One region of the Klebsiella sp. A52 genome, then DNA from elsewhere that is predicted to be linked to it. Evidence: predicted binding sites of a transcription regulator. Region 1 holds the regulator's gene; each other region holds the start of a gene.

Region 1 (5,499 bases):
TTCTTCCGCCAGCTGTCGCACTTCCCGATCCAGCGCGTCGCGGCGGGTTTGGTTGATGCCGGGCACCAGCGCCTGGTATTCCGCCACCGCCGGATGATGTTCGGAACCGCACAGTGGACAAGGCGCGCCTGGCTGCAGGCGGGCGCGCTCGGCTTCCAGCCCGGCGATACGCGCTTCCAGTTCGCAGATGGCTTTTACATCGCTGAGCTGTTGATTTTTTTCCTTCCACGCCTGGCGGCGCTGTTGTAGCGCGGCTTCAAGCTTCTCTTTTTCCTGCTGTGAGGCGTTTTCCGCGCTCTGTAGCTGCTGCAGACGCAGGAACAGCGGCTGCAGCTGGCGATGGAGGGTTGAGAGCTGCTGGCGCAGCGGGCGGGCGGCGGCATGCTGTGCCAGCTCGCGGCTGACCTGCTGCGCGTCGAGGGTTAGCGCGGTGGCCGGCAATTCGCCGAGCTTACGGCTGGCATCCTGCAGGCGCTGCTGTAGCGTCAACTCTTGCTGAGCGTCGCGGTTAAGCTGCTGGAAGGTGGCTTTCCAGCCTGCCAGCGCCGTACTCCACTGCAGGAATCGCTCGTGCGCTTTAAGCCACTCATGCAACGATTGCTGGCTGGATTCTAGTTGAGCCAGACGTTGTTGGGCTGCCAGGCGGATCCCGGCGCGACGGCGCAGGCTGTCCTGTAAGCGAGTATTTACTTCCTCAACCTGACGGCGGGTTTGCGCCAGCGCGGTACTGTGTTCCTGCAGCCGCGACCATAATGGTCGCAGTTGCTCTGCCGGCTGCGCGGTTTGTAGCGCCGCCAGCTGCGGCGCGGCGGCTTCCTGCGCCAGTAACGCCTGCTGTAAAGCGGCCTGCGCCTGGGTGGCTTCCGCGTTTAGCTCCTGACGGCGGCGTAGCCACTGTAGGGCATTTTGCTGGCGGGTCTGTTCGGCAAGCTGCTGCTGTTCTTCAGCAGTAAGTACTTGCAAACTTTGCTGTAACGCCTGCTGCTGCTCATCATTTAACAGTACGACGCCGGAGGCCTGCGCCTGCAGCTTTTCCAGCTCAATGCGGGCGAGTTTATGTTTTTCAAAGACCTGCGCGGAAATTTGCCCGTAAATTTCAGTCCCGGTCAGCTCTTCCAGCAGCTCGGCGCGCTCTTTCGGTTTGGCATTGAGGAAAGCGGCGAATTGTCCCTGCGAAAGCAGCATTGAACGGGTAAAGCGCCCATAGTCGAGGCCGGTAATTGATGCCGTCAGCTCCAGTTTGTCTTTGACCTTGTCGGCAAGAATTTTACCGTCGTCGCAGCGCGCCAGCTCAACGCGCGGCGCCTGTAGATTGCCATCCGGCTGGTTGCGGGCGCGGTTCTGGCTCCAGAAGGCGCGATAGGCGGTGCCCCGGACCTCAAATTCAACTTCCGCCAGGCACTCGGCGGTGTCGCGGGTCATCAGATCGTTTTGCGATTGCGATACGCTGCTCAGGCGCGGCGTTTCGTGGTACAGCGCGAGACAGATGGCATCTAACAGGGTGGTTTTCCCGGCGCCGGTCGGCCCGGTAATCGCGAATAACCCATTGCTGGCGAATGGTTCAGCGGTAAAGTCGATTTTCCATTCGCCTTTCAGCGAGTTAAGGTTTTTCAGGCGTAGGCTCAGGATTCTCACAGGTGTTCCTCACCGTTCAGGCTATGCAGCGTTTCCGTAAACAGTTGCTCCAGCCGCTGTTGCTGCGGAGCATCAAGAGTTTCCAGCGCCAGGCGGCGGGCAAACACCTCTTCCACCTGCAGTTCGCTCAGCGTTTCTCGCTGAACGCCGGCCAGAATGCGTTCACGCTGGGCGCGACTGCGGCGCACCAGCAGCACTTCCACCGGCAGCGCTTCGGTCTGCTGCTGAATTTTTCTTTGGATATCGTGCAGATATTCATCGCTGGTGATTTCGATATCCAACCAGACCGGCGGCTGCTGCGCGCTATCCTGCCACTGCTGAAGCTGTTCGGTGATGCTGGCGAAATCACCTTTCAGTACCGCCAGCGGCTGGGTGATCGGCACCGGCAGCGGCGTCACCTCGCTGAGCTTGCCCTCGCTGAATGAGACCAGATTAACGCTTTTGTTTTTTCCGGTTTCATCAAAACTCAGCGGCAGCGGCGAACCGCTGTAGCGAATATGCTCGCAGCCGCCGACCATCTGGGCGCGATGAATATGACCGAGCGCGATGTAATCGGCGGGCGGGAAGCGGTTGGCCGGGAAGGCGTCAAGGGTACCGATATAGATTTCACGGACCGCGTCGCTTTTGCTGGCGCCGACGGTGGTGAGGTGGCCGCTGGCAATAATCGGTAATACGCGTTCGCCGCGCAGGTCGCAGGCCTGCTGATATTGCTGCTGATAATAGTCGCTGATGGCGGTGAGCAACTGCTGCTGTTTTTCGCCGCTGGAGTGGCCAGCCTGGCTGACCACCAGTTCGCGCGGGCGCAAAAACGGCACCGGGCAGAAGACCGCGCCGGGCGTGCCGTCGCGCCGCGGCAAGATAAAGGGCGCGTGGCCGGCGTTGGCGACCACGGTGGTTTTCAGGAAGGCGAGAATTTCGCGCGATTCGTTTAACGTCGCCACCGAATCGTGGTTGCCCGCCAGCACCACCAACTGGCAGCCGGTTTGCTGCAGCTGAACGACAAAACGGTTATACAGTTCGCGGGCGTAGCTCGGCGGAGAGCCGGTATCAAAAATATCGCCGGCGACGATAATGGCATCCACCTCGTATTCCTGCGCGCGCGCCAGCAGCCAGTCGAGAAAGGCGGCGTGTTCGTCCGCGCGGCTTTTGCTGTAGAAGTTCTGGCCGAGATGCCAGTCGGAGGTATGAAGGATGCGCATAAAAATTCCGTTGCGATAAAAGCCAGGCGGCCATTATAACGTTGATCCTGCCGCCCGTATTCCTTTTGCCCTATTACGGCGAGACAGGATGCGTTAAGTGCGTGTCATCATTCAAAATCCGCATTCATCAGACGGTCATTTTTTCATAAATCTGTCACAAATCTGACGCATAATGGCCGCGCACTTCTATACTGATGGCTAAAAAACACAGGGTAAATAATGGCGAGAAGAATTCTGGTCGTTGAAGATGAAGCTCCAATCCGCGAAATGGTCTGCTTTGTTCTGGAGCAAAACGGCTTTCAGCCCGTTGAGGCGGAAGATTTTGACAGTGCGGTGAATCAACTCAATGAACCCTGGCCCGATTTGATTCTCCTCGACTGGATGTTGCCGGGCGGATCGGGGCTACAGTTTATTAAACAGCTTAAGCGCGAAGCGATGACCCGCGATATTCCGGTGGTGATGCTGACGGCGCGCGGCGAAGAAGAAGATCGCGTTCGCGGTCTGGAAACCGGCGCGGATGATTATATTACCAAGCCGTTTTCGCCGAAGGAGCTGGTGGCGCGAATTAAGGCGGTGATGCGGCGTATTTCGCCAATGGCGGTTGAAGAGGTGATTGAGATGCAGGGGCTGAGCCTGGATCCTTCCTCGCATCGCGTCATGACCGGTGAAAATCCGCTGGATATGGGGCCGACCGAGTTTAAATTATTACACTTCTTTATGACCCACCCGGAACGCGTATACAGCCGTGAACAGCTGCTGAATCACGTTTGGGGAACCAACGTTTACGTTGAAGACCGGACGGTGGATGTGCATATTCGCCGCCTGCGCAAAGCGCTGGAACATAGCGGCCATGACCGAATGGTACAGACGGTTCGCGGCACGGGATATCGTTTCTCCGCCCGTTTCTGAATTTTGACAGGAGTGTGACCCGTGCTGGAACGGCTGTCATGGAAAAGGCTGGCGCTTGAGCTTTTCTTATGTTGTATCCCGGCCCTGATCCTCGGGGCGTTTTTCGGTCATCTGCCGTGGTTTTTACTGGCGGCGGTGACCGGGTTGCTTATTTGGCATTTCTGGAATTTGTTACGTCTGTCATGGTGGTTGTGGGTCGATCGCAGTATGACGCCGCCGCCGGGAAGCGGCAGTTGGGAACCGCTGCTGTATGGTCTGCATCAAATGCAGATGCGTAATAAAAAACGTCGCCGCGAGCTGGGAAGCCTTATCAAGCGCTTTCGCAGCGGGGCGGAATCCTTACCCGATGCGGTGGTGCTGACCACCGAAGAGGGCGCCATCTTCTGGTGTAATGGCCTGGCGCAACAAATCCTTAATCTACGCTGGCCGGACGATAGCGGGCAGAATATCCTCAACCTGCTGCGCTACCCAGAGTTTGCTAACTATCTGAAAAACCGTGATTTCACCAAGCCCCTTAATCTGGTGCTCAATAACGCCCGTCATCTGGAAATTCGCGTGATGCCTTATAGCGATAAACAGTGGTTGATGGTGGCGCGCGATGTCACGCAAATGCACCAGTTGGAAGGCGCGCGGCGTAACTTTTTCGCCAACGTCAGCCACGAGCTGCGCACGCCGCTCACCGTACTGCAGGGTTATCTCGAGATGATGCAGGAGCAGGTGCTGGAAGGGCCGACGCGGGAAAAAGCCCTGCATACCATGCGTGAGCAAACGCAGCGGATGGAAGGGTTGGTGAAGCAGTTGCTGACGCTCTCGCGTATTGAAGCCGCGCCGGTGCTGGCGATGAACGATAAAATCGACGTCCCGATGATGCTGCGGGTGGTTGAGCGCGAGGCGCAAACGCTAAGCCAGGGTAAGCATCAGTTGCACTTTAGCGTCGACGAAACGCTCCAGGTGATGGGTAACGAAGAGCAGTTGCGCAGCGCGATTTCCAATCTGGTGTACAACGCCGTAAACCATACGCCAGCGGGAACCGAGATCCGCGTCGTCTGGCAGCGGGCGCCGCACGGCGCGCTGTTTAGCGTTGAGGATAACGGCCCGGGCATTGCGCCTGAGCATCTACCCCGGCTAACCGAGCGGTTCTACCGCGTCGACAAGGCGCGCTCCCGGCAAACCGGCGGCAGCGGTTTAGGGCTGGCTATCGTGAAACACGCGGTCAGCCATCACGAAAGCCGGCTGGAAATCGAAAGTACGGTCGGGAAGGGAACGCGCTTTAGCTTCCTGCTGCCGGAACGTTTAATTGCCAAAAATGTCGCCTGACGTGGCGTTTGTCAGCTTTCCTTGCCAATGACCAGCTTCGGCTGGTCATTTTCATTTGCAGTCAACTTTACGTTGCGTATTAAACGAACGCCTGGTTATTTATTGTTCGCATGATTAGCCACGCGTTTTGCGTCGTTATGGTCAATTAATCCAGGTTCAAAATCATAGTTAGCATAATCATCTGGTTTTACGATCCCACCTTGCTTTAAAACGTTATAAGCGTTTAAATTGCCCCCTATGCAGTCCCGGTAAGACTGCTTTTGCGTGGTAATTCAAAAAACAATTCTTTTCCACGCCGCTTCGAGAGCATATCTCGCTGAGTTTACAGGCAATGGCCGCTGTATCATCCCGAAAGGAAGGCACGGTATTTTTCCGTTTTTACAACACCACATCCACAGGCAGTAATGAATTTATGACCCATCAGTTAAAATCTCGCGAC
Region 2 (5,499 bases), 430 kb from region 1:
CAAAGCGAAGGCTATGTCTGCGATGGCGTCGCCACCGCGCACGAAGCCGCGCTGTCGCTAGCCAGCAACCATTACAGTCTGGTGGTGCTCGACCTGGGCCTGCCGGATGAAGACGGTCTGCATTTCCTGGCGCGTATGCGCCGGGAGAAATTCACCCAGCCGGTGCTCATCCTCACCGCCCGCGATACCGTGGGCGACCGCATCAGCGGGCTGGATACCGGCGCTGACGATTACCTGGTGAAACCTTTCGCGCTTGAAGAGCTCAACGCCCGCATTCGCGCGCTGCTGCGTCGTCATAATAATCAGGGCGATAATGAGCTGACCGTCGGCAACCTGCGCCTTAATGTTACCCGTCGTCAGGTGTGGCTGGCCGGCGAATCGCTGGAGCTGACGCCAAAAGAGTATGCCCTGCTCTCGCGCCTGATGATGAAGGCCGGCAGCCCGGTGCATCGCGAAATTCTCTACAATGATATCTACAGCTGGGATAACGAACCGGCCACCAATACCCTCGAAGTGCATATTCATAATCTGCGCGACAAGATTGGTAAAGCGCGGATCCGCACCGTCCGCGGCTTTGGCTACATGCTGGTGAATAATACGGAGTCAGAATAACGCTATGGCACTGTTTGCGACCGAAACCTGGACCATGCGCCACCGCCTGCTGCTGACCATCGGCGCGATTCTGGTGGTCTGCCAGCTGATCAGCGTATTTTGGCTATGGCATGAAAGCAAAGAGCAAATCCAGCTGCTGGTTGCCAGCGCCATTGAGGGTCATAACAATCAAAGGCACGTCGAGCATGAGGTACGCGAGGCGGTCGCCAGCCTGCTGATACCCAGCCTGCTGATCATCGGGCTGGCGCTGTATATCAGCCTGGTGGCGGTGAAGAAAATCACCCGTCCGCTATCAAACCTGCAGAGCGAGCTGGAAAGCCGGACGCCGGATAATCTGCAACCCATTATTCTGCAGGAGTCGGTGCCGGAAGTGACCGCAGTGACCATGGCGATTAACCAACTGGTGTCGCGGCTGACCATGACGCTCGATCGCGAGCGTCTGTTTACCGCCGACGTCGCCCACGAACTGCGTACCCCTCTTGCCGGGCTGCGCCTGCATCTGGAACTGCTGGCGAAGGTTCACGGCGTCAGCGTTGATCCCTTAATTCAACGTCTCGATCAGATGACCAACAGCATTTCTCAGCTGCTACAACTGGCGCGCGTTGGGCAGTCGTTTTCCGCCGGGAGTTACCAGCAGGTTCATTTGGGCGAAGATGTGGTTGAGCCCCTGCAGGATGAGCTGAAAACAATGCTCGAAGCGCGCCAGCAGACCCTGGAGATAGAAAGCGGCGCAGGCGAGGATCTCATTTCCGGAGATGCGACGCTGGCGCGGGTGATTTTACGCAATCTGGTGGAGAATGCGCACCGCTATAGCCCCGCGGGGTCGAAGATTAAGATTTCGGTAAAACCGGGAAATACGCCGATTCTGGCAGTAGAAGATGAAGGGCCGGGCATTGATGAGGCCAAGAGCGGCGAACTGAGTAAAGCATTTGTCCGCATGGACAGCCGCTATGGCGGAATAGGCCTCGGTTTAAGCATTGTCACCCGCATCGCTCAACTTCACGATGCGCAATTCTTTTTGCATAACCGCCAGCCCGGGCCGGGCGTCCGAGCCTGGGTGCTGTTCCCGCGCAGTTCGCGTCAGAAGGTTAATACCCATTGATGGAAGAAGGCGACCACAATCACAAAGGCGGTCGCAATGGCCAGATATTCACGGTTAGTCAGTTTTTGCATGGCGCTATCCTCATTAAACTGAGGATAGTTTGGCTGAAGAAAATTAAGCCAACATTAAGATCCTAAGATAATAGCGTGACGGCAATTGCAAATTACGCATTGCCGTCATTTTTTAACCGTTCCCCGTATCGCCCTCACGATGCCGCAATAAACAGTTCGCGTAGCTGATGCAATTGATCGCGAATCTGTGCCGCTTCCTCAAACTCAAGGTTCTGCGCGTGCTGCATCATTTGCCCTTCCAGCTCGTGGATCTTCTGCTGCAGCGCTTTCGGCGTCAGTTCGACGCTATCGGCTTCCACCGGAGAACGGGCTTTACCGCGGCCTTTGGCTTTGGTCTTCGCGATGTTCTGACCCAGCGCCAGAATATCGACCACTTTCTTATTAAGCCCCTGCGGCACAATACCGTGCTCTTCGTTATAACGCTGCTGCTTCTCGCGGCGGCGTTCGGTTTCACCGATCGCCTTCGCCATCGATGGCGTGATTTTATCGCCGTAAAGGATCGCCTTGCCGTTAACGTTACGCGCCGCGCGGCCGATGGTCTGGATAAGCGATCGCTCGGAACGCAGGAAGCCCTCTTTATCGGCATCAAGTATCGCCACCAGCGATACTTCCGGCATATCCAGCCCTTCGCGCAGCAGGTTGATACCCACCAGCACGTCGAACTCGCCAAGACGCAGATCGCGAATAATTTCCATGCGCTCGACGGTATCGATATCGGAGTGCAGATAGCGCACCCGCTCGCCGTGCTCTTCCAGGTATTCGGTTAAATCTTCCGCCATGCGTTTGGTCAGCGTCGTCACCAGTACGCGCTCATTAATCGCCGCACGGGTACGGATTTCTGATAACAGGTCGTCGACCTGCGTCGCCACCGGACGCACCTCGATGACCGGATCCAGCAGCCCGGTTGGGCGGACGACTTGATCTACCACCTCATCGCCGGATTTTTCCAGCTCATAGGCGCCCGGCGTCGCCGAAACGTAGATAGTCTGCGGCGCCAGCGCTTCAAACTCTTCGAACTTCATCGGCCGGTTATCCAACGCCGACGGCAGGCGGAAGCCATATTCCACCAGCGTCTCTTTACGCGCCCGGTCGCCGCGGTACATACCGCCGATTTGCGGGATAGTCACGTGCGATTCATCGATAACCAGCAGGCCATCCGCCGGCAGGTAGTCGAACAGCGTCGGCGGCGGCTCGCCCGGCCCGCGGCCGGAGAGAAAGCGCGAGTAGTTCTCAATTCCCGAGCAGTAGCCCAGCTCGTTCATCATCTCGAGGTCGAACTGAGTGCGCTGGCTCAGCCGCTGCTCTTCAAGCAGTTTGTTGTTCGCCAGCAGTACCTTGCGGCGGTCAGCGAGCTCGTCTTTGATCTCTTCCATCGCCTGAACGATACGCTCGCGCGGCGTAACGTAGTGGGTTTTCGGATAGATGGTATAGCGTGGAATGGACGATTCAACGTGGCCGGTCAGCGGGTCAAACAGCGATAGCCGTTCGACCTCTTCGTCAAACAGTTCAATACGCAGCGCGATATCATCGGATTCCGCCGGGAAGACATCGATAACCTCGCCGCGCACGCGGAAAGTGCCGCGCTGGAAGGCCTGATCGTTGCGGGTGTATTGCAGTTCGGCCAGCCGGCGCAGGATCGCCCGCTGATCGATCAGCATGCCGGTGGTCAGGTGCAGCATCATCTTCAGATACAGATCCGGATCGCCAAGACCGTAGATGGCGGAAACCGAAGCCACCACCACCACGTCGCGCCGTTCGAGCAGCGCTTTGGTGGCCGACAGACGCATCTGCTCAATGTGTTCGTTCACCGAGGCGTCTTTTTCGATAAAGGTATCCGAGCTCGGAACGTAGGCTTCAGGCTGATAATAATCGTAATAGGAGACAAAATACTCCACCGCATTCTCGGGAAAGAACTCTTTCATCTCGCCATACAGCTGCGCCGCCAGGGTTTTGTTCGGCGCCAGCACCATCGTCGGGCGCTGTAAATCAGCGATAACGTTGGCGATGGTGAAGGTTTTCCCCGAACCGGTTACCCCAAGCAGGGTCTGATGCGCAAGGCCATCTTCCAGCCCCTCTTCCAGGCGGCGGATGGCTTCGGGCTGATCGCCGGAAGGACGGAATGCGGAGTGCAGCTTGAACGGTTTGCTCATATTTCAGGACCTGAAGATGGGATTGGCCAGCAGGTGTTTAATTCTACCCTTCAGTTTGACTTTTGCCAATAAATAATACTGGATATAAAAACAGTATCGCATTATTGTATGGCGGTAAACGGACGCGTTGTACTCTGACGGCGGGCGTAAAATGCGCGCTTTGCGGAATAATCCACCAGCCTGTGTGGTTATCCCCAGAAACATTTATCATTTAACATTTGTCAAGCAAGGTAATGAATCTTTTATGGCAGCCGGTGACACTTTTCTGACAGCCATTGCTTTTATTTAACTTGCTGAAATAAAACATAATTTACCAAAAGACGGGTTTCGCGCCAATTTGCTCGCAGGCCGCGTACTCTCTAGCTTACCGCAAGTTTTCTAACTCTAATACACAAGGTTATCCACAGGAATAGTGGATAACTGTCTGCAGGCCGCGAGGTCTGCCACCCGGCAGAAAAGTCTCATCGGACCAAAGCCCGCGACTAAAAAAAATTATCGAATTTTTTTTGATATTTATCAGCTAAAGACGGCTGGATTTTTTGCGTTTTCTGGACCACATTTCATCGTCCTGTCAACAAAAAATAGAGCCGTCTCGCAGGCTTATGCGGGATTATTGCAGTGGGCTCAGATCCAGGTACTGCGCGAGATCCTTACGCTGCGATGCGTCGGCAAGCCAGGGAATTTCCCCCAGCAGCGGCGCTGGCAATACCCGCGTTAAGGTTTGCAGATATTCGCGATGGCGTTTACCCGGCGGCTGGATATCGTTGGCGATCCAGCCCACCAGCGGCAGCCCTGCCTTGCGTACCGCCTGGGCGGTGAGCATCGCGTGATTGATACAGCCAAGTTTAACGCCGACGACTAAAATCACCGGCAGTTGTTCCTGCTGCGCCCAGTCGGCGAAGGTCAGGGTTTCCGAGAGCGGCGTAAACCAGCCGCCCGCCCCTTCCACCAGCACCCAATCGGCCAGGCGTTCCAGCTCGCGTAAGCCGCAGGAAAGCGTGGTCGCGGCGATTGGTCGTCCTTCATCGGCGCTAATAATATGCGGCGAGGTCGGCTCGGCAAAGGTATAAGGGTTAACCTGTTCATAGCGCAGCGCTACCCGGCTATTGCGCTGGAGGGCCAGCGCATCTTCATTGCGTAACCCGTGTGCGGTCAGGTCGCTACCGGAAGCCACCGGCTTATAGCCCGCGGTGTTAAATCCCAGCTGATTCGCCGCCTGCAGCAGCGCGCTGCTGGCGACCGTTTTACCGACTTCAGTATCGGTTCCGGTAACGAAGAAACGTTTAGTCACGTTCAATGACTCCTGTAAAAAGATGATACGTCAGCGGGCACTGGCCCTGCTGTTGCGGCCAGGCCAGCTGCAGTTCGCGCAGCTTGCCACGGCTAAGCGGCGCAGACGACCGCCCCTGGTGTAAATGGGTGGCGCCAATGCCCTTTAGCGAGCGCATGGCGCTTAACGCGTCGGCGAACGGTAAGCTAATCTGATGCACGACGCCTTCGGCGCGCAGGCCGCTCAGCGCCGCCCTTACCGCCTGTTCGCTGAGAAAACGGTTAGCATGGGGAT
Region 3 (5,499 bases), 1.2 Mb from region 1:
CGGTGATAAGGGGATTTATCGCCACTATATGCAGAAAGAGATTTACGAACAGCCGAACGCGATTAAGAACACCCTGACCGGGCGTATCAGCCATGGCGAGGTCGATCTCAGCGAACTGGGGCCGAATGCCAACGCGCTGCTGTCGCAGGTTGAGCATATCCAGATTGTTGCCTGCGGAACCTCGTATAACTCCGGGATGGTCTCCCGTTACTGGTTCGAAGCGTTAGCCGGTGTGCCGTGCGATGTCGAGATTGCTTCCGAATTCCGCTACCGCAAATCCGCGGTGCGCCGCAACAGCCTGATGATCACCCTCTCCCAGTCCGGTGAGACGGCGGATACCCTGGCGGCGCTGCGCCTCTCTAAAGAGCTTGGCTATCTGGGGTCGTTGGCCATCTGCAACGTTCCGGGCTCCTCGCTGGTGCGCGAGTCCGATCTGGCGTTGATGACCAAAGCCGGTACCGAAATCGGCGTGGCATCGACCAAGGCCTTTACCACTCAGCTGACCGTGCTGTTGATGCTGGTGGCGAAGCTGGCGCGTCTCAAGGGCCAGGATGCGGCTATCGAGCAGGATATCGTGCATGGCCTGCAGGCGCTGCCGAACCGTATCGAGCAGATGCTGTCGCAGGATAAGCGCATCGAACAGCTGGCGGAACGTTTCTCCGATAAGCAGCACGCGCTGTTCCTTGGCCGCGGCGATCAGTACCCGATCGCGCTGGAAGGGGCGCTGAAGCTGAAAGAGATCTCCTACATTCATGCTGAAGCCTATGCGGCGGGCGAGCTGAAACACGGCCCGCTGGCGCTGATTGATGCCGAAATGCCGGTTATCGTGGTGGCGCCGAACAACGAACTGTTGGAAAAACTGAAATCCAATATTGAAGAAGTTCGCGCCCGCGGCGGTGAACTGTACGTCTTCGCCGATGGAGACGCCGGTTTCAGCGGCAGCGACAACATGCACATCATCGAGATGCCGCATGTCGAAGAGGTGATTGCGCCGATCTTCTACACCGTGCCGCTGCAGCTGCTGGCTTATCACGTTGCGCTGATCAAAGGCACCGACGTTGACCAGCCGCGTAACCTGGCGAAATCGGTGACCGTAGAGTAATCAGGCTGTACGGACCGACACTCTTTTGAGTGACGCTATAATCCGGTATTTCTGCAAAGGGATGCCGGATTTTTTTATCCGCTATCAACGGTTGATAGTGTGTTTGTGGATAGAGTTACGCCATTGCTTATAAAAAACCATTAAATTTTACTCAGTGGCGATTCTAAAATGAAAAACTTATGTGGTAATAATTTCTTAGCGCTTCTCAAGCATGGTGTGGAAATCGATCAACTTATCAAGCGAAGAGATAGAGATGAGATCGCGCAGCATACAACAACAGATATGATGAGCTTGTCTCATGGGCAACGCTTATCATCTTCCCCGCTAGTTCCTGCTTGTATTTATTTGATATTAATTGTTATTTTTTCAGTTAATGCGGCTTTTATATTGCAGAGTCTCCAACTTACTCCGCCCCGTTTTCTGGCTTTCTACTTTCCGCTGCTCTTAGGGGTTATTGTTATAACTAGCGTAGCTGCAGGGTTAGTAGGTCGAGGTCATGCTGTTGGATTACGTATTTTTATGTACCTATATCTCGCCAATTTGTTTATTTTTTGTATAGTGCTGGCGCTTGCCGTCATCGCAGATGAAGCTATTGCTGCCAATAAGGTCATTCTTTTTATGTGTGAGATAGCCGTACTCTGGTTAGGCCGTAGATTGATGAATGGAACGGCTTTTACCCTGTTTACGCTTTATCGCCGTACGATCAGGCTTGCTATGGTTGCCCAACATCTCAACGTTGCCAGATGATTTTACGTTATCCATAATCATGTAATAAAAGCAAAATCTTCCTGTCATATGACCAAAAGATAAAAATGTAATTAATTGATATTATTAATTTTATTTTAGGTTTTCTTACTTTCCCCTGGTGTGTCATAAAACTGTCATAATTCGTACATTTTACTGTCACCTGTTTGTCCTATTTTGCTCACCATAGCTTCGAAACAACGGTTTACGAATCCCAGCAGGAGACATTATGAACGTTATGCGTACCACCGTCGCAACAGTTGTCGCCGCGACCTTATCGATGAGCGCTTTCTCTGCTTTCGCAGCAGCAAGCCTGACTGGCGCAGGTGCAACTTTCCCTGCTCCGGTGTATGCCAAATGGGCTGATACCTATCAGAAAGAAACGGGCAATAAAGTTAACTACCAGGGTATTGGTTCCTCTGGCGGCGTTAAACAGATTATTGCCAACACCGTGGATTTCGGTGCTTCTGATGCTCCTCTGGCTGATGACAAACTGGCGCAGGAAGGCCTGTTCCAGTTCCCGACCGTGATCGGCGGCGTGGTGCTGGCGGTTAACCTGCCGGGCGTTAAATCCGGCGAGCTGGTGCTGGATGGTAAAACCCTCGGCGACATCTACCTGGGCAAAATCAAAAAATGGGATGACGAAGCGATCGCTAAACTCAACCCTGGCCTGAAGCTGCCGGCTCAGAACATCGCTGTGGTTCGCCGCGCAGATGGTTCCGGTACTTCTTTCGTCTTCACCAGCTATCTGGCGAAAGTGAACGAAGAGTGGAAATCTAAAATTGGCGCAGGATCTACCGTAAACTGGCCGACCGGTCTGGGCGGTAAAGGCAACGACGGTATCGCGGCCTTCGTTCAGCGTCTGCCGGGCGCGATCGGCTACGTCGAGTATGCTTACGCTAAGCAGAATAACCTGGCTTACACCAAACTGCTGTCCGCTGACGGCAAGCCGGTCAGCCCGACGGAAGATAACTTCGCTAATGCGGCGAAAGGTATCGACTGGAGCAAGTCCTTCGCTCAGGACCTGACTAACCAGAAAGGTGAAAATGCATGGCCGATCACCTCAACCACTTTCATCCTCGTCCACAAGGCCTCCAATAAGCCGGAGAATACCGCGGAAGTGCTGAAGTTCTTCGACTGGGCATATAAAAACGGCGGCAAAGAAGCGAATGCGCTGGATTACGCCAGCCTGCCGGACAGCGTGGTTGAGCAGGTTCGCGCCGCATGGAAAACCAACGTGAAAGACAGCAGCGGTAAAGCGCTGTACTAATACCCGCGGAATGTCGAGCTGCCGGCTAGCTTCCTGCAGCTCGAATTATTTCGGGTATAGCATTACCTTTGCCCGTAAGCTCAGTAAAATGCTGGCTTTTTGGGCCCGAACTTAAAGAGTAACCTATGGCTGCAAGCAAGCCGGCATTCAACCCTCCGGGGAAAAAGGGTGACATGATCTTCAGCGCGCTGGTAAAACTGGCTGCGCTGATTGTGCTATTGATGCTGGGTGGCATCATCGTTTCCCTCATCATCTCTTCATGGCCAAGTATTCAGAAATTTGGCTTTTCCTTTTTGTGGACCAAAGAGTGGGATGCGCCGAATGAAATCTTCGGTGCGCTGGTACCGATTTACGGGACTCTGGTTACCTCCATTATCGCGTTGTTGATCGCCGTTCCGGTGAGCTTCGGCATCGCGCTGTTCCTGACTGAACTCTCCCCGGCCTGGCTAAAACGCCCGCTGGGTATCGCTATTGAGCTGCTGGCGGCGATCCCAAGTATCGTATACGGCATGTGGGGCCTGTTTATTTTCGCCCCGCTGTTTGCGACTTACTTCCAGGAACCAGTCGGCAACGTCCTGTCGACGATCCCGTTTGTCGGCGCGCTGTTTGCCGGCCCGGCGTTCGGTATCGGCATCCTGGCGGCCGGCGTCATTCTGGCCATCATGATCATTCCTTATATCGCCGCGGTAATGCGTGACGTCTTCGAGCAGACGCCGGTGATGATGAAAGAGTCCGCTTATGGGATCGGCTGCACCACGTGGGAGGTGATTTGGCGCATCGTGCTGCCGTTTACTAAAAACGGGGTGATTGGCGGCGTCATGCTTGGTCTGGGGCGCGCGCTGGGCGAAACCATGGCGGTCACCTTTATCATCGGCAACACCTATCAGCTCGACAGCGCTTCGCTGTATATGCCGGGCAACAGTATTACCTCGGCGCTGGCCAATGAATTCGCGGAAGCGGAAAGCGGCCTGCACGTAGCGGCGCTGATGGAACTGGGCCTGATCCTGTTCGTTATCACCTTTATCGTTCTGGCCGCGTCGAAGTTCATGATTATGCGTCTCGCTAAGAACGAGGGGGCACGCTAATGGCAACGATCGAATTGCAAACCACCGCCGAACTGGCGGAATCCCGTCGCAAGATGCAGGCTAAGCGCCGCCTGAAGAACCGCATCGCCCTGACCCTGTCGATGGCGACCATGGCATTCGGCCTCTTCTGGCTTATCTGGATCCTGATGTCGACCATCACGCGTGGCATCGACGGCATGAGCCTGGCGCTGTTCACCGAAATGACGCCGCCGCCGAATACCGCGGGCGGCGGTCTGGCGAACGCCCTGGCGGGCAGCGGCCTGCTGATCCTGTGGGCGACCGTCTTTGGTACGCCGCTGGGTATCATGGCCGGTATCTATCTGGCGGAATATGGCCGTAAGTCGGTACTGGCGGAAATCATCCGCTTTATCAACGATATTCTGCTTTCCGCGCCGTCTATCGTCGTGGGTCTGTTTGTCTACACCATCGTGGTGGCGCAGATGCAGCATTTCTCCGGCTGGGCGGGCGTTATCGCGCTGGCGCTGCTGCAGGTGCCCATCGTGATTCGTACCACTGAAAACATGCTAAAGCTGGTGCCGGATAGCCTGCGTGAAGCAGCCTATGCGCTGGGGACGCCGAAATGGAAGATGATTTCCGCGATCACCCTTAAGGCGTCGGTATCCGGCATTATGACCGGTATCCTGCTGGCCATTGCCCGTATCGCCGGGGAGACGGCGCCGCTGCTGTTCACCGCGCTCTCCAACCAGTTCTGGAGCACCGATATGATGCAGCCGATCGCCAACCTGCCGGTGACCATTTTTAAATTTGCCATGAGTCCGTTCGCGGAATGGCAGCAACTGGCATGGGCCGGGGTATTGATTATCACCCTGTGCGTCTTGCTGCTGAATATTCTGGCGCGCGTTGTCTTCGCGAAGAAGAAACACGGTTAATTTTTGCGGCGCGGCCTAAGCGGCGCCGAATGAGGAAGAGATTGAGATGAGTATGGTGAACGCGAATCCGGGTAAAATTTCAGTTCGTGACCTGAACTTCTACTACGGCAAATTCCATGCCCTGAAGAACATCAACCTGGATATCGCTAAGAACCAGGTGACGGCGTTTATCGGCCCGTCAGGATGCGGTAAATCCACTCTGCTGCGTACGTTCAACAAGATGTTTGAGCTGTACCCGGAGCAGCGTGCGGAAGGCGAAATTCTGCTGGATGGCGACAATATTCTCACCAATACCCAGGATATCGCGCTGCTGCGCGCGAAAGTGGGGATGGTATTCCAGAAGCCGACGCCGTTTCCGATGTCCATCTACGACAACATCGCCTTCGGCGTGCGCCTGTTTGAGAAGCT
Region 4 (5,499 bases), 2.3 Mb from region 1:
GTCACCCGCAGATGAGGTTGGCGCGCTTCGCCTTGCATGTTCGCGCCGCAGGCGGCCAGCAGCATTTCGGTCTGCCTGGCGTATTCGAGCACCGCGTCTGCGCCGAGGCGGGAGTAAGGGTGTTCAGGCAGCTGAACGGCCAGTTGCTGAAGACCTTGTGCGACGTCTGTGACGGTATCACCGTTCGGCAGCGCCGAGAGCAGGTCTAACGAAGCAGAGGAAAAGTGCAGCGCGCTTTGCCCGCGGCTGATTATCACGCAGCGTAGGCCGTATTGATTCAGCGCCAGCCCGCACAGTAGACCGGCTAGTCCGCCGCCGACGATGGCGCAATCAAATTTCATCCTGATGCTCCTTTTGCAGTCCGCATAAGCCGAGGTAGACCCAGCGGGTAAATTCACTTTCGCGCAGCGCGTCGCCCCAGGCGATGGGCTGAACGCCCTTCCAGCGTTCATTAAGAAATTCCGACAGCTGAGTTAACGACTGCGCCGGTGTGGCGACGTTGAAGCGCTGTAGCAGCCCGGCGGCGCGGCAGGCGCACAGTTCCCCCTGGCAGGTGCCCATACCGACTCGGGTCCGGCGGCGCAGGTCGAGCAGATTCTTCACCGCCAGATTCTCTACCGCGTACTGCACTTCCCCGGCGGTGACCGCTTCACATTCACAGACCAGGCTGCGGTGCTGGCGGCTGTCGCCGAGCCATGCCGGGGTGCGGTCGCCGTGGCGATAGACCGCCGACCCGCGCAGGGGCGTCGGTAGCGAGATAATCTTTTTCAGCGTGGTTTCTGTGGCTTCCTGGGAACCCGGCAGCGGACGCTCCGCGGTACGGCACGGCTCAGCATTGCCGAGTTTGCGGCAGACGGCGTCGCTGGCCCATTCCGCCATCAGACGGTAGGTCATCAACTTACCGCCGGTAATGGTGATAAAGCCTTCCATACCGTCGCGCGCGGCGTGGTCGAGCAACACAATACCGCGGCTGACGCTGCGTCCGCTGGGATCGTCATCGCTGGCGACCAGCGGACGGACGCCGGAGTAAGCGCGTAGTACTCGGGTACGTCCCATGATCGGCGCCAGTTTTTCACCTTCGCGCAGCAGCGTATCGACCTCTTCCGTCGTCACCCGGTTATCGTCAATTTCGTCATAAGGAATATGCGTCGAGGTGGTGCCAATCAGCGAGATGGTATCGCCGGGCACCAGAATATCGGCATCCGCCGGCTTGCGGCAGCGGTTAATCACCTGGTTATTAATGCGGTGGTCGAGGATCAGCAGCGAGCCTTTTGCCGGGAACATGGAGATGCGCAGATCGGCGTATTCCGCGATGCGTTGGCCCCAGATCCCGGCGGCGTTGACGACGACCTGTGCACGCATACTGCGCGCTTCACGGCGTTGATGATCGTAGATCTGTACGCCGTACACACGATCGCCCTGACGTAGCAGGCCGGTAACCTCGCAGCCGGTGAGGATCTGCGCGCCGTGTTCGCGGGCGTCGAGCATATTAGCGGCCGTCAGGCGGAACGGATCGACGGTGCCGTCCGGTACCTGTACGGCGCCAAGCAGCGTCGGGTTGACCGCGGGTTCCAGACGCAAAGCTTCAGCGGGGGTAAGCGGTTTGGCATCGATACCGGCCTGCTGACAGGCGTTGATAAAGGTTTGCTGCCAGGCGATGTCATCTTCGGGTAGGGTGATAAACAGCCCGTTGGTGGGTTCAATGCAGTGGCGGGCGATGCGGCGTAAAATGCGATTCTCGCTGATGCATTCGCGCGCGGATTCGCCATCGGTGACGGCATAGCGTGCGCCGCTGTGCAACAGACCATGGTTACGGCCGGTGGCGCCGGTGGCGATATCGTGCCGCTCAATCAACACTACGCGTAACCCGCGCAGGGCGCAGTCGCGGGCGATTCCCGCGCCGGTGGCGCCGCCGCCAATAATCAGCGCATCAAATTCTTGCGTCTCGTCCATCTTCCGGTCCTCTACTTTCGTTTTACACCATTTAGCCATATCAAAAGTGTGGAATGTTTGATTTCGAGCATATTTGCGCGCAATTCGAGCGTTTGCTGTGATTTTGTGCTCACAATGGAAAATTTTGTCATATATCTGTAACAAAATGTGCGATATTTCACAGTATTAGTTCTACGCTTTGCCTACCATCGCGACCTAATTAGAAGTGCGTGAATAAATTAGATTTTTTGCGTCGATGTCAGTGAAACAGCAATGGCCACGGAGGCTGATATGTTAAGTATTTTTAAACCCGCAGCGCATAAAGCGCGTTTGCCGGCGGCGGAAATCGACCCGTTGTATCGTCGATTACGTTGGCAGATCTTTATTGGCATCTTCTTCGGTTATGCCGCTTACTATCTGGTTCGTAAGAACTTTGCGCTGGCGATGCCTTATCTGATTGAGCAGGGGTTCTCTCGTGGCGACCTCGGTTTCGCGCTTTCCGGTATCTCCATCGCCTACGGATTTTCGAAATTCATCATGGGATCGGTCTCCGACCGCTCGAATCCGCGCATTTTCCTGCCCGCAGGGTTAATTCTGGCGGCGCTGGTGATGCTGGTGATGGGCTTCGTGCCGTGGGCGACTTCCAGCATCATGATCATGTTCGTATTGCTGTTCCTTTGCGGATGGTTCCAGGGGATGGGCTGGCCGCCGTGTGGTCGTACCATGGTGCACTGGTGGTCGCAGAAAGAGCGCGGCGGGATTGTCTCAGTGTGGAACTGCGCGCATAACGTCGGCGGCGGTATTCCGCCGCTGCTGTTCCTGCTGGGGATGGCGTGGTTTAACGACTGGCACGCGGCGCTGTATATGCCGGCTTTCGGCGCGATTCTGCTGGCCATTTTTGCCTTCGCGATGATGCGTGATACCCCGCAGTCCTGCGGTCTGCCGCCGATCGAAGAGTATAAAAACGACTATCCGGATGACTATAGCGAAAAGCACGAAGAAGAGCTGACGGCGAAGCAGATCTTTATGCAGTACATTCTGCCGAACAAGCTGCTGTGGTACATCGCTATCGCTAACGTCTTCGTTTATCTGCTGCGCTACGGCATTCTGGACTGGTCGCCGACCTACCTGAAAGAAGTCAAACACTTCGCGCTGGATAAATCCTCCTGGGCCTACTTCCTCTATGAGTACGCGGGCATTCCGGGCACCCTGTTGTGCGGCTGGATGTCGGACAAAGTATTTAAAGGCAACCGCGGCGCAACCGGCGTGTTCTTTATGACCCTGGTGACGATTGCCACTATCGTTTACTGGCTGAACCCTCCGGGTAATCCGGGCGTCGATATGGCCTGTATGATCGTCATTGGCTTCCTGATTTACGGCCCGGTGATGCTGATCGGTCTACATGCGCTGGAACTGGCGCCGAAAAAAGCTGCCGGCACCGCTGCGGGCTTCACCGGTCTGTTCGGTTATCTCGGCGGTTCCGTAGCCGCGAGCGCCATTGTTGGCTATACCGTCGATTTCTTCGGCTGGGACGGCGGCTTCATGGTAATGATTGGCGGTAGCGTACTGGCGGTTCTGCTGCTGATTATCGTCATGCTTGGCGAGCGTCGTCATCATCAACAACTGAAACAAGCCTAAGGAGCGGCGATGAAAATGAAACTTACCGCGCTAATGAGCGGAATGATTTTGGCCAGTTCGGCGCTGTGCTTCAGCGCCGTCGCGGCAGAGAAGATTGTCATCGCCCACCGCGGCGCCAGCGGGTATCTGCCGGAACATACCCTGCCGGCGAAAGCGATGGCTTACGCTCAGGGGGCGGATTACCTTGAGCAAGACCTGGTGATGACCAAAGACGACCGGCTGGTGGTGTTGCATGACCACTATCTCGATCGGGTAACTGACGTAGCGCAGCGTTTCCCGCAGCGGGCGCGTAAAGATGGTCGTTTTTACGCTATTGACTTTACCCTGGCCGAGATTAAGTCGCTGAAGTTCACCGAAGGTTTTGAGCCGAAAGATGGTAAAAACGTGCAAACCTATCCCGGGCGTTTCCCGATGGGTAAATCCGATTTCCGTATTCATACCTTTGAAGAAGAGATTGAGTTTGTACAGGGGCTAAACCATTCGACGGGTAAAAATATCGGTATCTACCCGGAAATCAAAGCGCCGTGGTTCCACCATCAGGAAGGCAAAGATATTGCCGCCAGCACGCTGAAAGTGCTGAAGGAATATGGCTACACCAGCAAGCAGGATAAGGTTTATCTGCAGTGCTTTGACGCCAACGAGCTCAAACGCATTAAGAATGAGCTGGAGCCGAAGATGGGGATGGATCTCAATCTGGTGCAGCTCATCGCCTATACCGACTGGAATGAAACGCAGCAGAAACAGGCCGATGGTAAATGGGTGAACTACAGCTATGACTGGATGTTCAAGCCGGGGGCGATGGCGCAGATTGCGCAGTACGCCGACGGTATTGGTCCGGATTACCATATGCTGGTAGCGGAAGGCTCGAAGCCGGGCGCGGTGAAGCTGACGGCGATGGTAAAAGAGGCGCACGCCAGCCATCTGCAGGTGCATCCGTATACCGTGCGCGCGGATCAGTTGCCGGAGTACGCCACTAACGTTAATCAGCTCTATGACGTGCTGTATAACCAGGCGGGCGTCGACGGCTTGTTTACCGATTTCCCGGATAAAGCGGTGCAGTTCCTGGACGCGAAATAAAACAAAAGGGCCGTAAGGCCCTTTTTTATGTTTTCCCCCTCTCCCTGTGGGAGAGGGCCGGGGTGAGGGCATCAGGCCGCACACATCGACAACACTACATCTCGATCTCAATATCGCCTTTCGCCCGGCAGCAGCAGGGCAAAATTTCTCCCGGCTGGATAAACGCCAGCGGTTCGGTCAGCCAGTCAACCTGACCTGACACCAGACGCGTGCGGCAGGAACCGCAATAGCCTTCGCGGCACTGATACTCCACGTCGATGTTATGCGATTCAAGCGCGGCCAACAGGGAAGTATGTTCATCCTGACACTCAAGGCGAGTGCCAGAAATCCTCAAGAAAATCCGCTTCATTACAGCTGGAAGTTGCTCAGATCGTCAGCGTCGACTTCAGAATCGATCTGGCCGACGAGATAAGAGCTGACTTCCACTTCCTGCGGCGCGACCTGAACGTTGTCGGAAACCAGCCAGGTGTTGATCCATGGGATCGGGTTGGAGCGGGTCTGGAACGGTAGATCGAGGCCCACCGCCTGCATGCGGATATTGGTGATGTACTCGACGTACTGGCAGAGAATATCTTTGTTCAGACCGATCATCGAGCCGTCGCGGAACAGATAGTCCGCCCACTCTTTTTCCTGCTGCGCCGCCAGCACGAACAGGTCATAGCACTCCTGTTTGCACTCTTCGGCGATTTCCGCCATTTCCGGATCGTCGCTGCCGGAGCGCAGCAGGTTCAGCATATGCTGAGTGCCGGTCAGGTGCAGCGCTTCATCACGGGCGATCAGGCGAATAATCTTGGCGTTGCCTTCCATCAGCTTGCGTTCGGCAAAGGCGAAGGAGCAGGCGAAGCTAACGTA

The links. The regulator PhoB, encoded in region 1, activates phosphate uptake and scavenging genes when phosphate is short. The targets are predictions, from matches to a motif close to CTGTCATAAAACTGNCNNAT.
Region 2: uvrB (excinuclease ABC subunit UvrB) is a predicted target of PhoB. The motif match lies at 4,188-4,207, and genes of this name have one in related genera.
Region 3: pstS (phosphate ABC transporter substrate-binding protein PstS) is a predicted target of PhoB. The motif match lies at 1,970-1,989, and genes of this name have one in related genera.
Region 4: glpT (glycerol-3-phosphate transporter) is a predicted target of PhoB. The motif match lies at 2,078-2,097, and genes of this name have one in related genera.

The regions. Positions count from the first base shown of each region.
Region 1 is NZ_CP074437.1:173,537-179,035, reverse strand. It holds gene sbcC (exonuclease subunit SbcC) at 1-1,635, opposite strand, end outside; gene sbcD (exonuclease subunit SbcD) at 1,632-2,834, opposite strand; gene phoB (phosphate response regulator transcription factor PhoB) at 3,054-3,743, shown strand; gene phoR (phosphate regulon sensor histidine kinase PhoR) at 3,765-5,060, shown strand; gene brnQ (branched-chain amino acid transporter carrier protein BrnQ) at 5,473-5,499, shown strand, end outside.
Region 2 is NZ_CP074437.1:4,821,564-4,827,062, forward strand. It holds gene pmrA (two-component system response regulator PmrA) at 1-612, shown strand, start outside; gene pmrB (two-component system sensor histidine kinase PmrB) at 617-1,714, shown strand; gene uvrB (excinuclease ABC subunit UvrB) at 1,920-3,935, opposite strand; gene bioD (dethiobiotin synthase) at 4,546-5,226, opposite strand; gene bioC (malonyl-ACP O-methyltransferase BioC) at 5,219-5,499, opposite strand, start outside.
Region 3 is NZ_CP074437.1:1,338,917-1,344,415, forward strand. It holds gene glmS (glutamine--fructose-6-phosphate transaminase (isomerizing)) at 1-1,102, shown strand, start outside; gene KGA69_RS06210 (hypothetical protein) at 1,271-1,849, shown strand; gene pstS (phosphate ABC transporter substrate-binding protein PstS) at 2,076-3,116, shown strand; gene pstC (phosphate ABC transporter permease PstC) at 3,242-4,201, shown strand; gene pstA (phosphate ABC transporter permease PstA) at 4,201-5,091, shown strand; gene pstB (phosphate ABC transporter ATP-binding protein PstB) at 5,138-5,499, shown strand, end outside.
Region 4 is NZ_CP074437.1:2,904,920-2,910,418, forward strand. It holds gene glpB (glycerol-3-phosphate dehydrogenase subunit GlpB) at 1-341, opposite strand, end outside; gene glpA (anaerobic glycerol-3-phosphate dehydrogenase subunit A) at 331-1,953, opposite strand; gene glpT (glycerol-3-phosphate transporter) at 2,224-3,570, shown strand; gene glpQ (glycerophosphodiester phosphodiesterase) at 3,580-4,647, shown strand; gene yfaE (class I ribonucleotide reductase maintenance protein YfaE) at 4,742-4,996, opposite strand; gene nrdB (class Ia ribonucleoside-diphosphate reductase subunit beta) at 4,996-5,499, opposite strand, start outside.